Regions from separate parts of the Paenibacillus sp. y28 genome, predicted to be linked through region 2. Evidence: riboswitches for the same ligand, from Rfam matches in the RefSeq annotation. Region 2 holds a riboswitch; each other region holds the start of a gene.
What was found. A riboswitch is a leader RNA that binds a small molecule or an ion and turns the genes downstream of it on or off. The one in region 2 is predicted to bind cyclic di-AMP.

Region 1 (4,429 bases), on a different contig from region 2:
ACCGTCAAATAACAGCGGCACGCCGTTAATAATGACAACGGCATAGTTGTCAACGGATAAAAATAACGATGCGCTCAGAATCGATCTTCCCGGGGACAAGGTAAACCGCCGGGAAATAATGGCGTTCTCGCTGCTCAAGTTGCCGGAGTACCATACGTAGCTGGCGCCAGGCACATCCACCCATGCGGGATCGCGCGCGATAACCTGCGCATTGAACCAGGAGTTGTTCGTGCCGATGGATACGTTACGCTGGTTAATCAGCACTGGAGTGAGATTTCGCTTCACCTGGGCTCTGTAGATAGCCATCGCTTTGGCGGTGGATATGCCTGCACTTCGGGGCAAACGAATCACTTTGGCGGGAATGGCTTTGCTTCGGCGTTTGACGCTGCTCATTCAATCATCTCCCTATGTTTATGAAATCTTGCATATTATCATATTCATAGCTTAGAGATTGGATAGGAATAGTCGTCCAAGGGGCTGCCGTTATAGTTAAAAAAGGCACCCGGCTTCCGGCCGGACACCCGCCAGAGGTACCTCATCCATTCAAAATGATAACGCCGAATCGCTTCATGCCGATTCAACGTCCTTTAATCCTGAGTGGAGGGCTGATACAATGCCGCAGAGAGATTACCGCAGGTGTTTATATACCTCGATCGCCCGGGCGCGCGAGGCCTTCAAGTCGACGATGGCCTGAGGGCGCGGCAGATGAATTTCTTTGTCGCTTAACATGCGGAGCTGCGGCAGCCAGCGCCGGATATAGGCTCCTGTCGGGTCGTGCGTCTGGGACTGGGTGACCGGATTCATAATGCGAAAGTATGGCGCGGCGTCAAAGCCCAGAGAAGCGGACCACAGCCAGCCGCCCCGGTTCAGCACACGGTCGTAGTCAGCCAGCTTCAGGCGGAAATATTGCTCGCCCAACGTGAAGGGACACAGCAAATTTTTGGTCAGAAACATTGCGGTTATCATGCGCAGGCGATTCGGCATCCGCCCGGTCGTATGGAGCTCCGTCATGGCGGCGTCAATGATCGGGATGCCGGTTTCGCCGCATTGCCAAGCCTCAAGGAACCGGTCGCTAAGCAGCGACAAATCCAACTGCTCCTCGTAGCGAAAGAAGCTTTCGTCATGCCGGGCCTGATACAGGTAAAAATCACGCCAGGCCAGCTGCCGCCGCCAGACTTCCCCGACAGGAGAGGCGGTAACCGAAGCATAGGCTTGACGGATGGAGAGCGCGCCGCAGTTCAGGTGGCGGCTAATGCCGCTCGTGCCTTCCAGCGCATAACGGTCACGGGTATCGGCATAAGCAGCCAGACCGCCGTTAAGGAAATGCTGCAGCGCCTCGGCAGGATGCTCCTCTTCACCGGCAGCACGCCAGTCGAACGGAGGGGCCAGGCGCTGCAGCAGCTCATCGTCTAGCTCATCGGACTTGACGATGCTCAGCTGTGAGACGCTGGCCGGATAAGGAGCGGGGGCGTACAAGGCCAGGAAGCTGCTCCATTTTTGATAATACGGTGTGAATACCTTATAAGGGGTTGTCTTGCCGCCCCGGGCGGCGTAGGCCTGGAATTCGTCCACGTCGGCCAGAGGACCCTCGTCGAATGTGACGACCGGCAGGCCAAGCTGATCGGCGGCAAGCCTGATCCGTTCATCGCGCTGGAGAGCATACGGCGTTACGTCACGGTGCAGGACAAGCTCCTCTATGGCAAGCCGGCGGCATAATTGCTCGGTCACCTCGGCGGGATCGCCATACAATACCGCCAAGTATCCGCCGAGCCGGCGGTACTCGGCTTCCAGCCGTGCGGCATGCCGAAGGAAGCTTCGGCCGCTGTGCTCCTCGGCCCGGCCTCCCGCCAGCAGCTGCGGATCCAGAATAAGCACGTGCAGGCTGGGCCGTCCGCGCCGGAGTATATATTCATAAGCGGGAAGATCCTCCGTCCGCAAGTCCTTGCGATGCAGAAACAGAATCATCAGGGGAGTCTCCTTTCTTATAAGAAAAGCCCGTTTCAGCGGCATTAATGCCACCGAAACAGGCTTGCTGTGGAAACGGTCGCTTCCACTTGTTGGGCGTTGCCAAGCCATAACAAAGAAGGCTTATTTGGCAGCGGCCGTCGTCTGCGGTTCCGTCGTTAGCTGTGTATACAGGTCATCCCAAAGGATGCGGCGCGCGCCAACATAGCGCTTGGCATAATACGCGTCACTCAAATTTGTCTTAATGATGCCCTTGTTGGTTGCGGAATGAGCGAATTCATTGTTGCCAACGTAAACGCCGACATGAGAAATGCTCTTTCCTGTGTTGGTGCTGGTGTCAAAGAAAACAAGATCTCCTTCACGGAGCTCATCCTTTTTGATCCAGTAGCCCTTGGTGTACTGGGAAGCAGATTGATGGGGCAGGTCGATGCCGAATTTAGCGAAAATAAACATCGTAAATCCGGAGCAGTCAAATCCGTCCTCATTCGTACCAGCCCATTTGTACGGGGTGCCCATCATTTCATTGACGGCTTCGTTCAATGGGGTTTCTGCATACGCGCTTCCAGCTTGTACAAGCATCAAAAAAACAAACCCGAGCAACAGAAGTGAAGCCTTCTTCAAAACTGTTACCCCTTCCTGTGCCTACGAGGTTAGCTAAGGGTTCGGTCGAAGGTTCCCTATGATCCCTCTGAGATTCGGAGATCAATTCACCCAAAACGGTTCCCCCGTTTTCCTTTCGGAAATTCGGCAATTTATTCTTTTTTTCAACTTGCCAGAGACTAGTATTCGACGTTCAATTTACAATTCCTTCTCATGTCACAATTTCGTAAAAAAAAACACCCTTCCACAGGATGATTCCTGCAGAAAAGTGCTTTGGTATAGTATTAAATACCTATTTTTTCCATCCAAACCCGATATTGGGAGGATGATTCCCAGAGAAATCCGAAGGCGTGTACGAGATGGAGAAGCTGGGCCAGAACGAATGCAGTCATGCCGGCCCACATTAGGGAAGCTCCTGTCAGTGTAATGAAAAGAAGAAGATATGCTGTCAGCACGATGAGGGAAGAAAGCACGAGAACATGACACGATTTAAGCAAAGTCTGCAGCATGCCCGGTATTCCCCCGCCGGTCAAGCGGTTCAGCCGCATCGCCTGGAACAAGGTACGCACCGCGTAGCCGTAAGCCCAATAGCCGATGACCCAGGGCAGCGGAGTGGTCCACTCCCAGCGGTAGATGGAGCCCGTATGCAGGGCCTCCTGGACGGAGGGCACAATCCAGATGAGCGGCAGCAGCGCCAACATGGTTTGCAGCGCGTAGTAGCCGTAATAGGCTTTGCCGAGCTGCCTCGCTCCCTGTACAAAACGATAGCCTGCATTGAGATCGGAATGATGCAGGGAGTAGAATGTGCCAGCCTCCAGCAGCGGAGTCAGTATCATCCGCAGTACGAGGATGCCGAGCAGCAGCCATAAATACGGGTGGGCGATGTCGGTCTTCAGCAGGGCGAACTGTCCTTCCGCCCAGAACAGGTCGCTGCTCTGCCGGGGCAAATCGGACCCGGGGTACCTGTGCAGCAGGGGGAGGATGACCGATTTCGCCATTTGCAGCAGGGAGAATCCCCACAGCCAGTGGTAAATGAACAGCACCAGAAGCAGGAAGGGCTGCCGCCAGGCAACCCGCCAGCCCTCCGTTACATAACGAAGCATATGCTTGCCTCCTACAGCGCAATCAGGCGCATCATAATTTCCAGTATCGAAGCGGTGCCCAGCTTCAGCCGTGAAGCCGATTCAGGCTGAATAGCTGCACGCATGAAATTGTTGATGTGTTTATTCTCCAGCACCTGCGTATACTGCGGATCGATGGCGGCCCATACCAGCGGGGCGGGATGCGTCAGGGAGATTTTGACCTCCATATCCTTGCCGTCCCATTCTTCCCGCCGTTCCGTTCCATCGGCAAAATGAAGCACGAAGGGAACGGGGCCATGATAGCCGCCCAGCCGCTTCAGCCATACGGCGTGCTCGTATACGTCTGTCCCGTCTTGATTGACGCTGCGGCTCTGGATGCGGTCGACCGCATAATCCACCATCTCATTGCCGTAAACAAATTGGCGGAAAAATTCGTCCCACGGCTGCTTCGTGACATCCTCCAGCGTTTTTTTGAAATCCTCGCTTCCGGGATGGCGGAACTTCCAGCGTTGGAAATAGGTCTTTAATACCTTTTGCATCTGAGGACGGCCGATTTGCCGTTCGATGGCCGTCAGGATGAGCTTGGCCCGCGTGTAGACGTTCTCCGCATAAATGTCATGGGACCGGAAATGCCAGGACGGCTGGTTCAGCGGAGCAGGCGAAGTCATATAGCCCGCCTCGAGCGGCAGATTGGGCCTCAGCCCGTATTCGCTTTCCATCACACGGTCCTCGACATAGGAGGTGAAGCCTTCATCGAGCCAGGCCTCTTCAAATTCATTGGA
Region 2 (4,429 bases):
CAAGCCTTGCGAATATGTTACGATTCGCGATTGCATCGTGTATCATGGTCATGGAGGCTTCGTTATCGGCAGCGAAATGTCGGGCGGAGTCCGCAATATTATAGTTGAGGAGTGTACCTTCATCGGTACGGATGTAGGTCTGCGCTTCAAGAGCACGCGGGGCCGCGGCGGCCTTGTCGAGCACATCTATATCCGGGGCATCCGGATGAAGGATATTGCCAAGGAAGCAATTACGTTCGATATGTTTTATGAAAAGGCTAACGATCCGGAGATGGAATTGCCGGTATCGGAGGAGACGCCGCGTTTTGAGCACATTTACATTCAGGATACGGTTTGCTCCGGTGCGGAGCAGGCGGTTCATCTGAAGGGGTTGCCGGAAATGCCGATTCAGCAAATTCATCTCAAGCGCGTGCAGCTGTTCGCCAAACGCGGCATCGGCTGCACCGATGGCCTGCAGGTCACTCTGGAGGATGTGAAGGTGATTGCGTCCGGCGGACCGGCGGTGTTCGTTCATAACAGCCGTGATATCGATGTTCGAGGCATCGAATTCGCTGCGGCGAGCGACGCGGTGCTGAAGGTGAGCGGCGCCAAGTCTGCTCGAATCCGCTTTGAAGGCACACAGCCGCTGCGCAGCGGGCAGGCAGTGATTGCAAGCGAAGTCGGCCCGGAAGCCGTTGCGCTTCAAGCACACAGCTAATCCAATTTCAGATGCGCCGGGATACGCGAAGCCATTTGCGGTATCCGGCGCTTTTTTCACGATTGCGGAGTGAAGACGAAAATGAGGGCTTCAACTTTTTCAAGAGGGGGAGAGCGAATGGATATCAATAGGTTTATTGCGCACCTCAATGAACAGGCGGCAGCGGATCAAAGCGGTCAGAACCGGAAGCTGGATCTGTATTGTGACATTGGTGATGGCGCCTTGGAGCGTGCGGCCCGCTATATGCAGGCGCAGGGGCTGGAGCGGGTGGTCGTGACGGCGGACAAGAACACGCTTCAGGCGGCGGGAGAAGAGCTTTGCGCGGCTCTGGAGCAAGCAGGCGTAGCCTATGAGGTATGCCTTATCTCCGAGGACCGGAACGGCGATGTTATTGCAGATGAGGCGGCTGTTGTTCAAGCTATGCTTGCTGTATCGGAAGCGACACAGGCTATCATTGCTGTAGGCTCCGGCACCATTCACGATATTGTCCGATTCGTCTGCTATAAGACGGGCAAACGGTTTGTTTCGATCCCGACAGCGGCTTCTGTGGACGGCTACGCCTCTACGGGTGCGCCGATGATTGTGAGACGCTTCAAGCAAACGGTGCCGTGTATGGCGCCGGAAGCGATTTTTGCGGATCTCGACATTTTGGTCCAGGCACCGAGGCGGCTAACTGCCGCCGGTTTCGGCGATATGCTTGGCAAATATACCTCACTTGCGGACTGGCAGCTGTCCCGGCTGCTGGGTGCAGAGCCGTTCAGTCAGCTGGCCTATGAAGTAACGGAGCAGGCATTGAATGCCTGTGTTGAGAAGGTGGACGAAATTGCCCGCGGCGGTAAACAAGGGATTGCGATATTGTTCGATGCGCTGCTTCGCTCCGGACTGTCGATGATGCTTATCGGCCATTCGCGCCCGGCTTCCGGCGGAGAGCACCATTTGTCGCATATGTGGGAGATGGAATGCCTGAAGGAGGAGCGGCCGCAGCTTCTGCATGGCGCCAAGGTCGGGGTTGCTTCTGTACTGCTGGCGCAGGTGTATCGCAGGCTGGCCCTCCGAGCCGAGGAGACGCCCGCGCTGAGCGTTTATGCTCGGCTGCCTGAGCCGGAACAGCTTGCCAGCATGCTGAAGCTTTGCGGCGGCCCGTCCACGATCGCGGAGCTGGGCATCTCGGAGAGCCTGGCCGGACAAGCGCTGCGGGAGGCGCATCAGCTTCGCGACAGGTATACAGGACTTCGTTATATTCATGAAGCCATCGGGCCGTCTGCCTCTGAATTCGAGGGGCTGTTCGGCTGACGGCAGGCGAATTTCCACATTTTGCGGGTTGCTGTATTCAAAAACCGTATGGTACCTTATTTGAAGCCGAGTCCGGTTCGCATATACCCAAATTCAGCAGCTGCGAACTGGTACGGGGGACGATTCACACGGGGTGAATGATCAGGTTGACACACAAGCCTGGACTAGGGAGACCTTCTACCGAACCCGTCAGCTAACCTCGGAGGCCTTGAAGGAGGAACAGCATTGAATAAGTCTGTAAAACGGCTCGGGAGCCTTGTTGTGTCCTGCGCCATGCTTGGCACTGCACTGCTGCTGCCGCAAGCGGCGAGCGCAGCTGCACTGACAGAGGATGTGAAGGTGCAAGTTAACACCCGGCTCGTGGATTTTCCGGACGCACAGCCCTTTATTGATGACGCTCATCGGCTGCAGGTGCCGGTTCGCTTCGTATCCGAGCAGCTGGGCTTTCAAGTGTCTGCGGAGCCTGTCGGGAATGCCATGCATGTCCTGCTGACAAGCAAGGATCAGAGAATCGAGCTGAAAACCGGAAGTGAAGCAGTAACCGTTAACGGAAAAGAAACAGCATTGGATACGGAACCGGTGCTTGAAAAGGGGCGTGTTTATTTGCCGCTCCGGCTCCTGTCGGATTTGTCCGGCATCCGGATTCAATGGGACCCCTCCAATTTCATTGCCATTCTGAATGAAGACGGAAATTATCATGCTCCAGCCTGGTATGCCCCGCGGTACGACAAAGTCGAAGAGTTTACGGCTTCGGCCTATTCCGCCGCCCCAGAGGAAAATGGAGGCTACGGGGCCCGAGATTATATGGGCAACAGCTTGAAGCTGGGAACAGTCGCGGTTGATCCGTCCGTTATTCCGCTCGGCAGCCGCCTTTATATTGAAGGGTACTCCTATAACGGCCTTCCGGCCGAAGGCATGTTTGCTACAGCAACGGACACGGGCGGTTCCATAAAAGGAAACCGGATTGATATTTTTGTGCCGGATTCTCCCGTGAAGCTGAAAGCATTCGGCCTTCAAAAGGTTAAGGTTTACCGGCTTACGCCATAGCATAGGCTGCATGGCGAATTACTCCGCACTGTGTTTGCCACGCGAGACGGGTCTGTTGACTGTTTTACTTCATAAGGTTTCTCATGGGCCGCCTCCCAATTCCACATTTGTGGATTTGGGAGGCTTTTTCCATTTGGATCGGTTTTCTCCGAATGGGGCAGGTCCGGTTATGAAACACTACAGGTATACAAAGGAGGGAGTGCGATGATTCGCTTGCTTGGTTATTTGGGGCTGCTGCTGTTGTGCTTCACGGTAACAGCTTCACCGACCGCCGCGGCTAAGCCTGATTCGGAAGTGGTATGGAAGGTGGATACGGATCAGAAGCTGGTTGCCCTGACCTTTGACGACGGGCCGAACCCGGTGTACACCCCGGCTATTCTGGACGTTCTGCGGCAGTATGATGCAAAAGCGACCTTTTTCGTGCTGGGAAAGCGGGTGCTGCTGTACCCGGAGATCGCAATCCGGGAAATTAATGAAGGCCATGAAATCGCGAACCACACCTTTGATCATCATTTCCTCAAAAATGTCAGCCCCGAAATTTTGAAGCAGGAAATTGAGCAAACCAGAGAAATAATATTCGAGGTTACCGAACAGCTTCCTCAGGTATTTCGTCCGCCGGGGGGCTTTTATGATAAAGCGCTGTTGGATTTGGCCCGGGAAGAGAAATTTACTGTGGTCATGTGGTCCTGGTATCAGGATACGCGGGACTGGAAAAAGCCCGGTGTCGATAAAATCGTGAATACCGTAAGATCAAACCTGCATAACGGGGACATCATTTTATTCCATGATATGGAAGGGGATTGCAGTCAAACGGTTGAGGCGCTAAAGAAGCTTCTGCCCGATCTGAAGCAGCAGGGGTACCAGTTTGTGACCGTGACGGATCTCATCTCCAAGGTGAAAAAACAGCCTGCTTCCTAACGATTGCATTGCGCTTCGTCACAAACCTGTCATCATCGAAGGCGTACACGCGGGTCCATCCTGACGTATAATCAAAAGTGACATCCAATGTAATCAAGAAATGAGGAGGGGGTCTACTTGCAAAATAGTTTGCTGCTCATGTTTCTGCTTATTTTGCTGGTGGCTGTGGTTGCCGTGATCATGACATTCCGGGTAGGGATGTCGCGTGAAAATAAGGAAGGCAATCCGACTTACGACTACAAGACCCGCGGCAATTTCGTGCGGCTTACCTGGCTCTATGTGATCGGCAGCATCGTCTGTATCGGGATCCTGCTTTGGGTTATTTATAGGTAACCACGCATGAGAAGAGGGCAAGGCAGAAGAGGGCAAGGCAGGGGAAGGGTTCAAAAAAAAGCATCTGCCAGGACGCTTCCGGCAGGCAAAAACGAAAAAGCCTTGAAAACCGGCGACCAATGGCGCCCCGGTTCGTTCGAA
Region 3 (4,429 bases), on a different contig from region 2:
TTCAACGGGAAATGCCGTGGATTTCGGCTTCTAAAGGGCTTATAGCCCATCTCGGCCGTCATTGATTATTCTCTGTAGGGCAAGAAGTGATTTATTAAAATATGGTATAAATATCTCATGATCTCCCATGGTAATTCCATGTAAATTCTAAAAATGGGTTCCGCAGGTACTTTTCGTGTGCTACAATCAACCGCAGCGAGCTGACAGACTAAGGAGGTATGATACCACATGAAGAAGCAACGCTGGATGACGCTGTTGATGGCACTGCTGATGCTGTGGGGTGTTTCAGCAACCGCCGTCAATGCTGCCGCGCCTGCGACATTGCGTTACGGAGATTCCGGACCGGATGTGCCCGATTTGCAATACAGGCTGAAAACCCTGGGCTATTTCAACACGAATGTTACCTCGTTCTACGGCCCGGTAACATTCGAGGCCGTGAAGCAATTTCAATCCGATTACGGGTTAACCAACGACGGTGTCACAGGCCCAACGACCTGGAATATTCTCAAAAAGGTTTCCGTTAATCAGCATGAACTTGATTTGCTCGCCCGCATCATTTACGCTGAAGCCCGAGGAGAGTCGTATGAGGGTCAGGTAGCGGTAGGAGCCGTGGTAATGAACCGCTTGGCAGCCTTATCGTTCCCGAATACGATTCAGGGGATTATTGAACAGCCCGGCGCATTTACAGCCGTGGATGACGGCCAGTACCGCCTGAAGCCGGATGAAACCGCCTATCGCGCGGCATTGGATGCCGTAAGAGGCTACGATCCGTCCAAAGGGGCATTGTACTATTTCAATCCGAAAACCGCGACGTCGTCCTGGATATGGTCCCGTGAACAGATTGTGCAAATCGGCAACCATATTTTTGCCGTTTAACAACGGAAAGGCATGTAAAAAAGAGCGCTGCGGCGCTCTTTTTTTTCTGAAAGAAAGGGGCTGCTGGTTCTGGCAGGCATAGCTTTTGCAGCGAAGCAGCGCTCGGTCCGAACAGAGCTTCAGGGCAGCCGAGCTGTTAGATTCCATTGGCCTTTCGTCCTTCTTTTCCGCTTTTATCAAAATCAAGCAAATCGGGGATAATACCCGATAACGAAACAAAACAAACTTTTTTGTGCGTGAAATGAGCTCTGCATTCGCAAATTTGTATCCAAATGACGATTAACGCGGCTTTACGGATCCACCCGGCATCCCTTATGATTAGCTCTTGTAAACACCGGATTTTGAACAGAGCTGAATTTTCGTTATGAAAAACGGGGGAACCAACCGGCGGCGTCAAAGCCGCTAATGGGGTGAATCGGCCAATGCCGCAAGGCATGGTCGTAGGGCAGCCACAGCCCGAATCCGACAGCTAACCTCGTAAGCGTAAAGTGGGATATGAACACATGCGGGCAAGCATGCGGATCAATATCCGCATGTTTTTTTATTGCCGTTTATCTGGTGCGAAGAAAGCGGGGATGGCATTGCCATGGTTAACAAATTAAAACGATTCCTGATCGGCCGGCCGATGAAATCAACGGAGCTGGAGGGGGAAAAGCTCAGCAAGCTGAAGGCGCTCGCGGTGCTCTCCTCAGATGCCCTATCATCCGTCGCCTACGGGACAGAGCAGATTCTGATTGTGCTCATGGCGGCCGGATTTGCCGCGGTGTGGTATTCCATCCCCATCTCGATTGCCGTGCTGGGCCTGCTCACCATTCTGGTGCTGTCTTACCGGCAAACGATTTTCTCCTACCCCTCGGGCGGGGGAGCTTATATCGTAGCCAAGGACAATCTGGGCACCTCAACCGGGTTAATCGCCGGCGGCTCGCTCCTGGTAGATTATATTCTCACGGTAGCGGTCAGCTCTTCGGCCGGAACGGATGCGATTACCTCCGCGTTCCCCGAGCTGCACGACCACCGTGTGCTCATCGCGCTGGTGATGATCATGTTCTTGACCCTTATGAACCTGCGCGGGATCACAGAGTCGGCTTCTTTTCTGGCGATTCCGGTTTATTTGTTCGTCCTTTCGATTTTCGTGCTGATTATAAGCGGAACGATGAAATACGCGCTGGGCGGGGGACATGCGGAGGTGCCGGAGCTGGGGGCTGCAGTATCGAACATCAGCCTGTTTCTGCTGCTGAAGGCGTTCAGCTCCGGCTGCTCCGCTCTGACCGGCGTAGAGGCGGTATCGAACGCGATTCCGAACTTCAGGCAGCCCGCCGAGCGTAATGCAGCCAAGACCCTTCTGATGATGGGATTAATTCTTGGAATCATGTTTATCGGAATCAGCCTGCTGGCTTATTGGTACGGGATCACTCCGCAAATGAAGGAGACGGTCGTTTCTCAAATCGCTGAGGCGACCTTCGGACGAGGCCTTATCTATTACTGGATACAGGGCGTGACGGCGTTAATTTTATTTCTGGCCGCCAACACGGCTTACTCCGCGTTTCCGCTGCTGGCGTATATGCTGGCAAAGGATAAATTTATGCCGAATATGTTTATGGCCCGGGGGGACCGGCTCGGCTTCTCCAACGGCATTATTTTTCTTGGTGTGCTGTCCGCGCTGCTCGTGATCGTATTTGACGGGCATACGGAAAACCTGATTCCGCTCTATGCGGTGGGCGTGTTTATTCCGTTTACGTTGTCCCAGCTTGGTATGATGGTGCGTTGGCTGAAGCATAAACCGTCCGGCTGGATCGGGCGTTTTGCGGTGAATACGGTAGGGATGCTCACCACCTTGACCATTACGCTCATTTTTATTTTTACCAAGTTTAGTCAGGTGTGGATGGTGTTTATTTTCCTGCCGCTGGTCATCTTCCTATTTCACCGGATTCGCTCTCATTACCGCAACACGGCCGATCAGCTGCGAATCGATTTGGCGAAGGATAAGCCGGTCATTAAAGGCAGTACCATTGTAGTGCCGGTGGCCGGCATAACCCGTGTGGTGCTCCATTCCATCAGCTACGCGCGATCGCTCACGGACAATGTTGTGGCTGTTTATGTGGGCTTCGACGAGGAGGATATCCGCAAGATGGAGCAGCGCTGGGAGGAGTGGAACCCCGGTGTACGGCTCATTACCTTACGTTCCCGCTACCGCAGTATTCTGCGCCCGCTCTATAAGTTTATTGAAACGGTAGAGTGGAAAACAGCCGAAACGGATCATATTACAATTCTGATTCCGCAGTTTATTACCCGGTACTGGTGGCAAAATATTCTGCACAACCAGACGAGCTTGCTCATTCGGGCCTACTTGTTTGCTCATAAGGATATCGTTATCGCGACGGTGCCTTTTCATATGAATAAATAATGGCACGAAGGCGCAGAGGGAAACCAATCAGACTGCAGCCAGCTCGTCCGGCTGGTGAATGCGAAGCATAATTTCAACGGTGGTGCCTCGATTCACTTCACTGGAAATAGTCAGGGTGCCCTGATGGGCCTCAATAATCCGGTAGCAAACCATTAAACCAAGCCCGGTTCCTGCAGATTTCGTGGAAAAAAACGGCTCGCCGAGCCGGTTCAAATGCTCCTGAGGGATGCCGGGGCCGTTATCTTCAATACGAATACAGACATGGCCCCGGGGATGAGGCTCGAAGCTAATGCGGATGTCTCCGCCGCCGCTCATGGCCTCGATCGCATTTTTCAACAGATTCAGGAACACCTGCTTGATTTGATTCTCATCACAGACCACCTTCGGCACCTCGATTTCCCACTGGCTATGAATGGATACATTGTTCAAAATGGCTTGCGTGTCCACAAGGAGCAGTATGCCTCTCATAATGTGGCGAATGTCATGATCAGCCAGCTGCAGCAGCTGCTGGGGCTTGGAGAGAAGCATAAATTCGCTGACAATATAATTGATGCGATCCAGCTCGCTCATCATAATCTCGTAATACAGCTTGTTCCCATCTCCGCTTGAGCGCAGCATCTGGGTGAAGCCCTTTAAAGCGGTCAACGGATTGCGGATCTCATGCGCCACACCGGCTGCAAGCTGGCCGACAACCGACAGCTTCTCCGAACGCCGGATAAGCTCCTCCGATACCTTCCGTTCCGTTACATCGAGCAGGGTGCCCGAAATAGCCCGCTGGCCTTGGAAAACGATCGGCGCCATCTGAATTTCGAGGTGTACCAGGTCGCCATTGGCTTTATGGCCGGAATAATAGCGCCGCTGGCTGTGCTCGCCCTCGCTGCCGAGCAGGCGGAGCTCTTCGGAGAAGGCCGCGCGCTCCTCCGGGATAATCGAATGGAGCAGAGGCTGGCCAAGAAGCGCATTCCGGCTGGTGGCAAAAATATCGACCAGGCACTGATTGACGTAAATCAACCGGCCGTCCTGCTCCATAAATACGCCGACCTGCGAGCTTTCCACCAAGCTGCGGTATTTCCGATCAGCCTCATACAGCTCCTTTTGCGTTGCTTCATGCTCGTAAATACTGAGAAACAGCCGCAGCACCAGCAGATT
Region 4 (4,429 bases), on a different contig from region 2:
GCTGGCGCTGGTCACGCTGCTGTATTGGTTTTATATGCTATATGAGGTGACAAACGGTCTGCCCGCCATTGAGCCGCTGCCGGCTGCAACCGATGAGCCCGGATCGGGCGATTTGCCGCTTGTATCCATTATCGTGGCGGCAAAGGAGGAGGAATCGTCCATTGCCGAGACGGTGCGGCGGCTGGAAGCGCAGTCGTATCCGAAAATCGAGATTATCGCGGTTAATGACCGTTCGACGGATACGACCGGACTAAAGCTGAACGAGCTCAAAAAATGGACGGAGCAGAAGGAATCTACCGGGCTGCGGATGCGAATTATTCATATCACGTCACTGCCCAAAGGCTGGATCGGCAAAAATCACGCCTTGTATCAAGGCTATCTGCAAGCCAAAGGAAAGTATCTGCTGTTTGCCGACGCGGATGTCAACCTTCAGCCGGATGCGATTCGCGACGCTGTTGCATATATGCAGCAGCATGAGACGGACCATCTAACCCTGGCCCCGACCATCAAGACAGGAGATTGGATGCTGAAGCAATTTGTGTCGTTTTTCTTCTTTACGTTTTTTATGTTTTTCCGTCCGTGGCGGGCCAACCGGGACAAGCAGCGCCGCTTCGGCATCGGCATCGGCGCCTTTAATTTAATCCGCCGTGATGCCTATGAGCGGATTGGCACACACCGGGCCTTCGCTATGCGTCCGGACGATGATCTCCAGCTCGGCATGCAGGTGAAGCGCAGCGGGCTGCGGCAGCGGTTCCTGCTCGGGCTTGACAGCGCCGAGGTCGAATGGTATCCGAATATCAGCAAGGCGATTACAGGCCTGGAGAAAAATTTGTTCTCCGGCTTCGATTACCGGCTCGGTTATGCACTGCTGGGCATCCTTTTGCAGCTGCTCTTTTTCGTTTTTCCTTTCGCCGGCATCTGGATCGCATATTGGTTCGGAGGACCTTGGGTATCTGCCGCGTATTTGGCCAGCATCGCAATCATGCTTAGTTTATATGCCGTCTTTATCCGCAAGCTTTCCCGCAGCTCCGGCATCGAAGCGCCGTTCTTGCCGCTGGCCGCGCTGGTGATGGCATATACGTTTATCCGGGCGGTGTTCCTGACCCTGCGCAGGGGCGGCATTACCTGGAGAGGGACGTTTTATTCGCTGGAGGAGCTGAAATTTCTAAGCAAAAAATGGTAAGTGCAGAGTACAGGCCCTTCTCCGCAGCGGAGGATGGCCTGTTCTGTTTGACGGCCGAACGGCCGCTGCCCTGCAAGGAACCGAGCCGCTGGAGCTTCCTCGCTACGCATCCTGTCATTCCAGGCATCATCCCCCCGGCTGTCGCATAACCCTTGTTAAAAGTGCGGGAAAGCAGATGTAATATACCATCACAAATTTTGATACAAAACTTGACTTTTCTGAACATTCGATTTATTATAACCATACGCTTAGTTTCCGGCTGCCATACCGGAAAGCGGGGGAACCAGTTTTTTTGGGGCGAAGCATTTATTGATTTGAATGCAGGGTACCATCTACCCGAGTCCGTCAGCTAACCTCGTCAGCAGAAGATGGGTCGTTTCTTTGCTTTTACATTTAAAGTAGAGTCTGGGCCCTAACCAGGGGTCTTTTTTGCGTTTATGGACCCTTGCCGGAACTGGCCGCTGCCCCCGCGCCTCACTGCTTCACTTTGGCCTGCGAAAACCAATCCGTGAAGGGAGACGGGAAATATGTTGAAAGCCATTATTTTTGATTTTGACGGAACGATTATCGACACTGAAACGGCGTGGTACGTTGCCTTTCGGGACGCCTACAAGACGTACGACGTCGATTTGACACTGGAGATGTACTCGCAGTGTATCGGAACGAGCCTGCACACCTTTAATCCCTACGAGTATTTAATCACCGAATTAAACCTGCCGATTGACCGGGAACAATTCAAATCATTTATTCACAAGCAGCACGATCTTCTGATGGAGAAAGAACAAATCCGGCCGGGAATACGCAGCTATCTCGATCAGGCTAAAGCCGCCGGACTCAAGATCGGTCTGGCCTCCAGCTCCTCCAGAGCCTGGGTGGACAAATACTTAGCACAGCTGGATCTTGACCGCTATTTTGATTGCATTCGTACTGCAGATAACGTCCAGCGTGTGAAGCCGGACCCCGAATTGTATCTCCAAGCCCTCCAATGCCTCGGTGTTGACGCAAATGAAGCCATCGCCGTCGAAGACTCTCCCAATGGAGCCAAAGCCGCCGAAGCCGCCGGAATGGACTGCATTATTATTCCGAACGGAATTACAAAGCACCTTCCTTTCGGTAAATCGCGCTTTCGTCTTGACGCCTTAAGCGATCTGGATTTCGAGATGATGCTGGAAACCGCCGCCGGCCGGTAAAGCATCCGTTCATCGGTCCGCCGCTCCTAAGGACATGATAACGTTCAGGAGCCGGATTCGATCTGTGTTCATAGGCAGGAGAATGAGCTTTTCAAATCCAACGGAGAGCAGGCCGATATTCTTATAAAAAACAGCCGATTGAAATCAGGATTGATCTTGGATTTATTTTCAGAATATTCAGATAAATATATCAAACGGTGCACATAAGGAGTGGAATTGCAATCCGAGAGGAGAGATGACCATTGAACCCTTTATTTAAAGAACAAACTCCGAGAAAAGCTGTACACTTCGGGGCGGGAAACATCGGCAGGGGCTTTATCGGGCTGATGCTGTCCCGTTCCGGATACGAGGTTTGTTTTGTAGCCCGGAATAAAGAGCAAGTGGCGCTCCTGCAGCAGGAACAACAATATACCGTCACCCTGGCGAATGAAGCCGAAGATACCGCCATTGTCAAAAATATAACCGCCGTCCACGTTCAAAACGATGAAGCTCTCATGGAGAACATCGCCACAGCCGATTTAATTACGACTGCGGTCGGCACAGCCTCCCTGCCCCATATCGCTGAGGCTATCGCGCAGGGCATTGAACGGCGCCTGGAAGAAAATGTGCGCCCCCTGCATGTCATTGCATGCGAGAACGCGGTCGGCGGCAGCTCGCAGCTTAAAAAATGGGTATATACGTATTTGAAGCCGGAAACACATGCGGCGGCAGAGCGCTATGTCTCGTTTCCGAATACCAGTGTAGACCGGATTGTTCCGGTTCAGCCGCCGGGCGATCCGCTGACGGTTAAGGTCGAGCCGTTCTACGAGTGGATTATTCACCGGGCGGAGCTGAAAAAGGGCTTCCAGGAAATCAAAGGCGTGCGGTACGTGGACTCGCTTGAGCCGTTCGTGGAGCGGAAGCTGTTCACCGTCAATACCGGGCATTGCACTGCTGCGTACTACGGTTATCTGGCGGGGTACCAGACCATTCAACAAGCAATGAAGGATGCGCGAATTCGGGAAAAGGTCCGGCAAGTGCTGCACGAAACGGGCAGTCTGCTGGTTCATAAATATGAGTTGGATGAACAGGAGCATACCCAGTACATTCATAAAACGCTAGAGCGGTTTGCAAATCCCGGCTTAACCGACAAAATCGTCCGGGTCGGCCGCTCCCCGCTCCGCAAGCTGTCCATGAATGACCGCCTGGTTCGTCCTGCCCTTCAAGCCTGCAGATACGGTATAGAGGCGCCTCATCTGGCTTCGGCCATCGCGGCGGCCCTGCTGTTCGATTACGCCAAGGACCCGGAGGCCGTCAAGCTGCAGGCATTTCTCCGTCAGGAAGGCATCGGCCCCTTTATCACCCGCCATATGGGCATCCCTGAAGTATACCGCCTGCATAGGCAGATTACCGCCGGCTACGATAATTTAAGGCAGCGGCGGCCCCTGATCGGCACCATGTAACCGCCCGCGATCCATCCGGACTATATCCACTCATGCAGCAATTCCCCGTACATACAAGCGGGCTTGGATGAGCTGCTTTGGTTTCCGTGGAGCTATTTCCCATCTAGCTGGCCCCTGTAATGCGACGCCACACGGCGCCCTTCAAGCGGGCATACACTGCGGCCCCGCAACAAATACACCTCCCGCTCCGGCAAGCCTATTACGGCCTTCCGGGACGGGAGGTGTTTCCATTCAATATGAACTTAGCTTGCCGTTTGAACGGCTTTCTCTTCCATGTGCTTCATCCGAGCGAATGGCCTGGCCTGAGGCTGCTCATTATCTGATCAGCCTCAGGCATACACCCTATGTAATCTGAACCCAGCTCCAAGACCGGCTAATCGGCTGGCCCAGGTTATGCCTTACGCAAGCTGCGGAGCTCGTCGCAGAGCGCCTCGATTTCGCTGATGCTGAATTGGCTTCGGCTCATGACATGGTTGTGAATGTCCTTGATGTCTTCAAAGCGGCTCTCATCCAATGTTTCGGCTTTGATGGATGCAGCGGTGACGACTTTGAGCTTTGCCTTAATGTCTTCTACCATGCGGGCAATATCGGCGACACGATCCGTTAAATGCACA

Region 1: it holds a riboswitch for cyclic di-AMP, as region 2 does, so the genes downstream of both, WBG83_RS11975 (C40 family peptidase) here and WBG83_RS11250 (stalk domain-containing protein) in region 2, are expected to answer to the same signal.
Region 3: it holds a riboswitch for cyclic di-AMP, as region 2 does, so the genes downstream of both, WBG83_RS00855 (APC family permease) here and WBG83_RS11250 (stalk domain-containing protein) in region 2, are expected to answer to the same signal.
Region 4: it holds a riboswitch for cyclic di-AMP, as region 2 does, so the genes downstream of both, WBG83_RS14430 (HAD family hydrolase) here and WBG83_RS11250 (stalk domain-containing protein) in region 2, are expected to answer to the same signal.

What each region holds. Positions count from the first base shown of each region.
Region 1 is NZ_JBBBNV010000012.1:105,441-109,869, forward strand. Features, by position in the region: gene WBG83_RS11965 (hypothetical protein) at 1-393, opposite strand, end outside; gene WBG83_RS11970 (cryptochrome/photolyase family protein) at 628-1,965, opposite strand; gene WBG83_RS11975 (C40 family peptidase) at 2,089-2,586, opposite strand; cyclic di-AMP (ydaO/yuaA leader) riboswitch at 2,590-2,725, opposite strand; gene WBG83_RS11980 (hypothetical protein) at 2,850-3,668, opposite strand; gene WBG83_RS11985 (M1 family metallopeptidase) at 3,680-4,429, opposite strand, start outside.
Region 2 is NZ_JBBBNV010000011.1:93,121-97,549, reverse strand. Features, by position in the region: gene WBG83_RS11260 (glycoside hydrolase family 28 protein) at 1-697, shown strand, start outside; gene WBG83_RS11255 (sn-glycerol-1-phosphate dehydrogenase) at 815-1,990, shown strand; cyclic di-AMP (ydaO/yuaA leader) riboswitch at 2,065-2,213, shown strand; gene WBG83_RS11250 (stalk domain-containing protein) at 2,216-3,037, shown strand; gene WBG83_RS11245 (polysaccharide deacetylase family protein) at 3,242-3,955, shown strand; gene WBG83_RS11240 (hypothetical protein) at 4,073-4,288, shown strand.
Region 3 is NZ_JBBBNV010000001.1:197,318-201,746, reverse strand. Features, by position in the region: gene sleB (spore cortex-lytic enzyme) at 229-876, shown strand; cyclic di-AMP (ydaO/yuaA leader) riboswitch at 1,216-1,374, shown strand; gene WBG83_RS00855 (APC family permease) at 1,463-3,280, shown strand; gene WBG83_RS00850 (ATP-binding protein) at 3,308-4,429, opposite strand, start outside.
Region 4 is NZ_JBBBNV010000017.1:44,959-49,387, reverse strand. Features, by position in the region: gene WBG83_RS14435 (glycosyltransferase) at 1-1,183, shown strand, start outside; cyclic di-AMP (ydaO/yuaA leader) riboswitch at 1,419-1,560, shown strand; gene WBG83_RS14430 (HAD family hydrolase) at 1,711-2,373, shown strand; gene WBG83_RS14425 (mannitol-1-phosphate 5-dehydrogenase) at 2,616-3,815, shown strand; gene WBG83_RS14420 (DUF1128 domain-containing protein) at 4,207-4,428, opposite strand.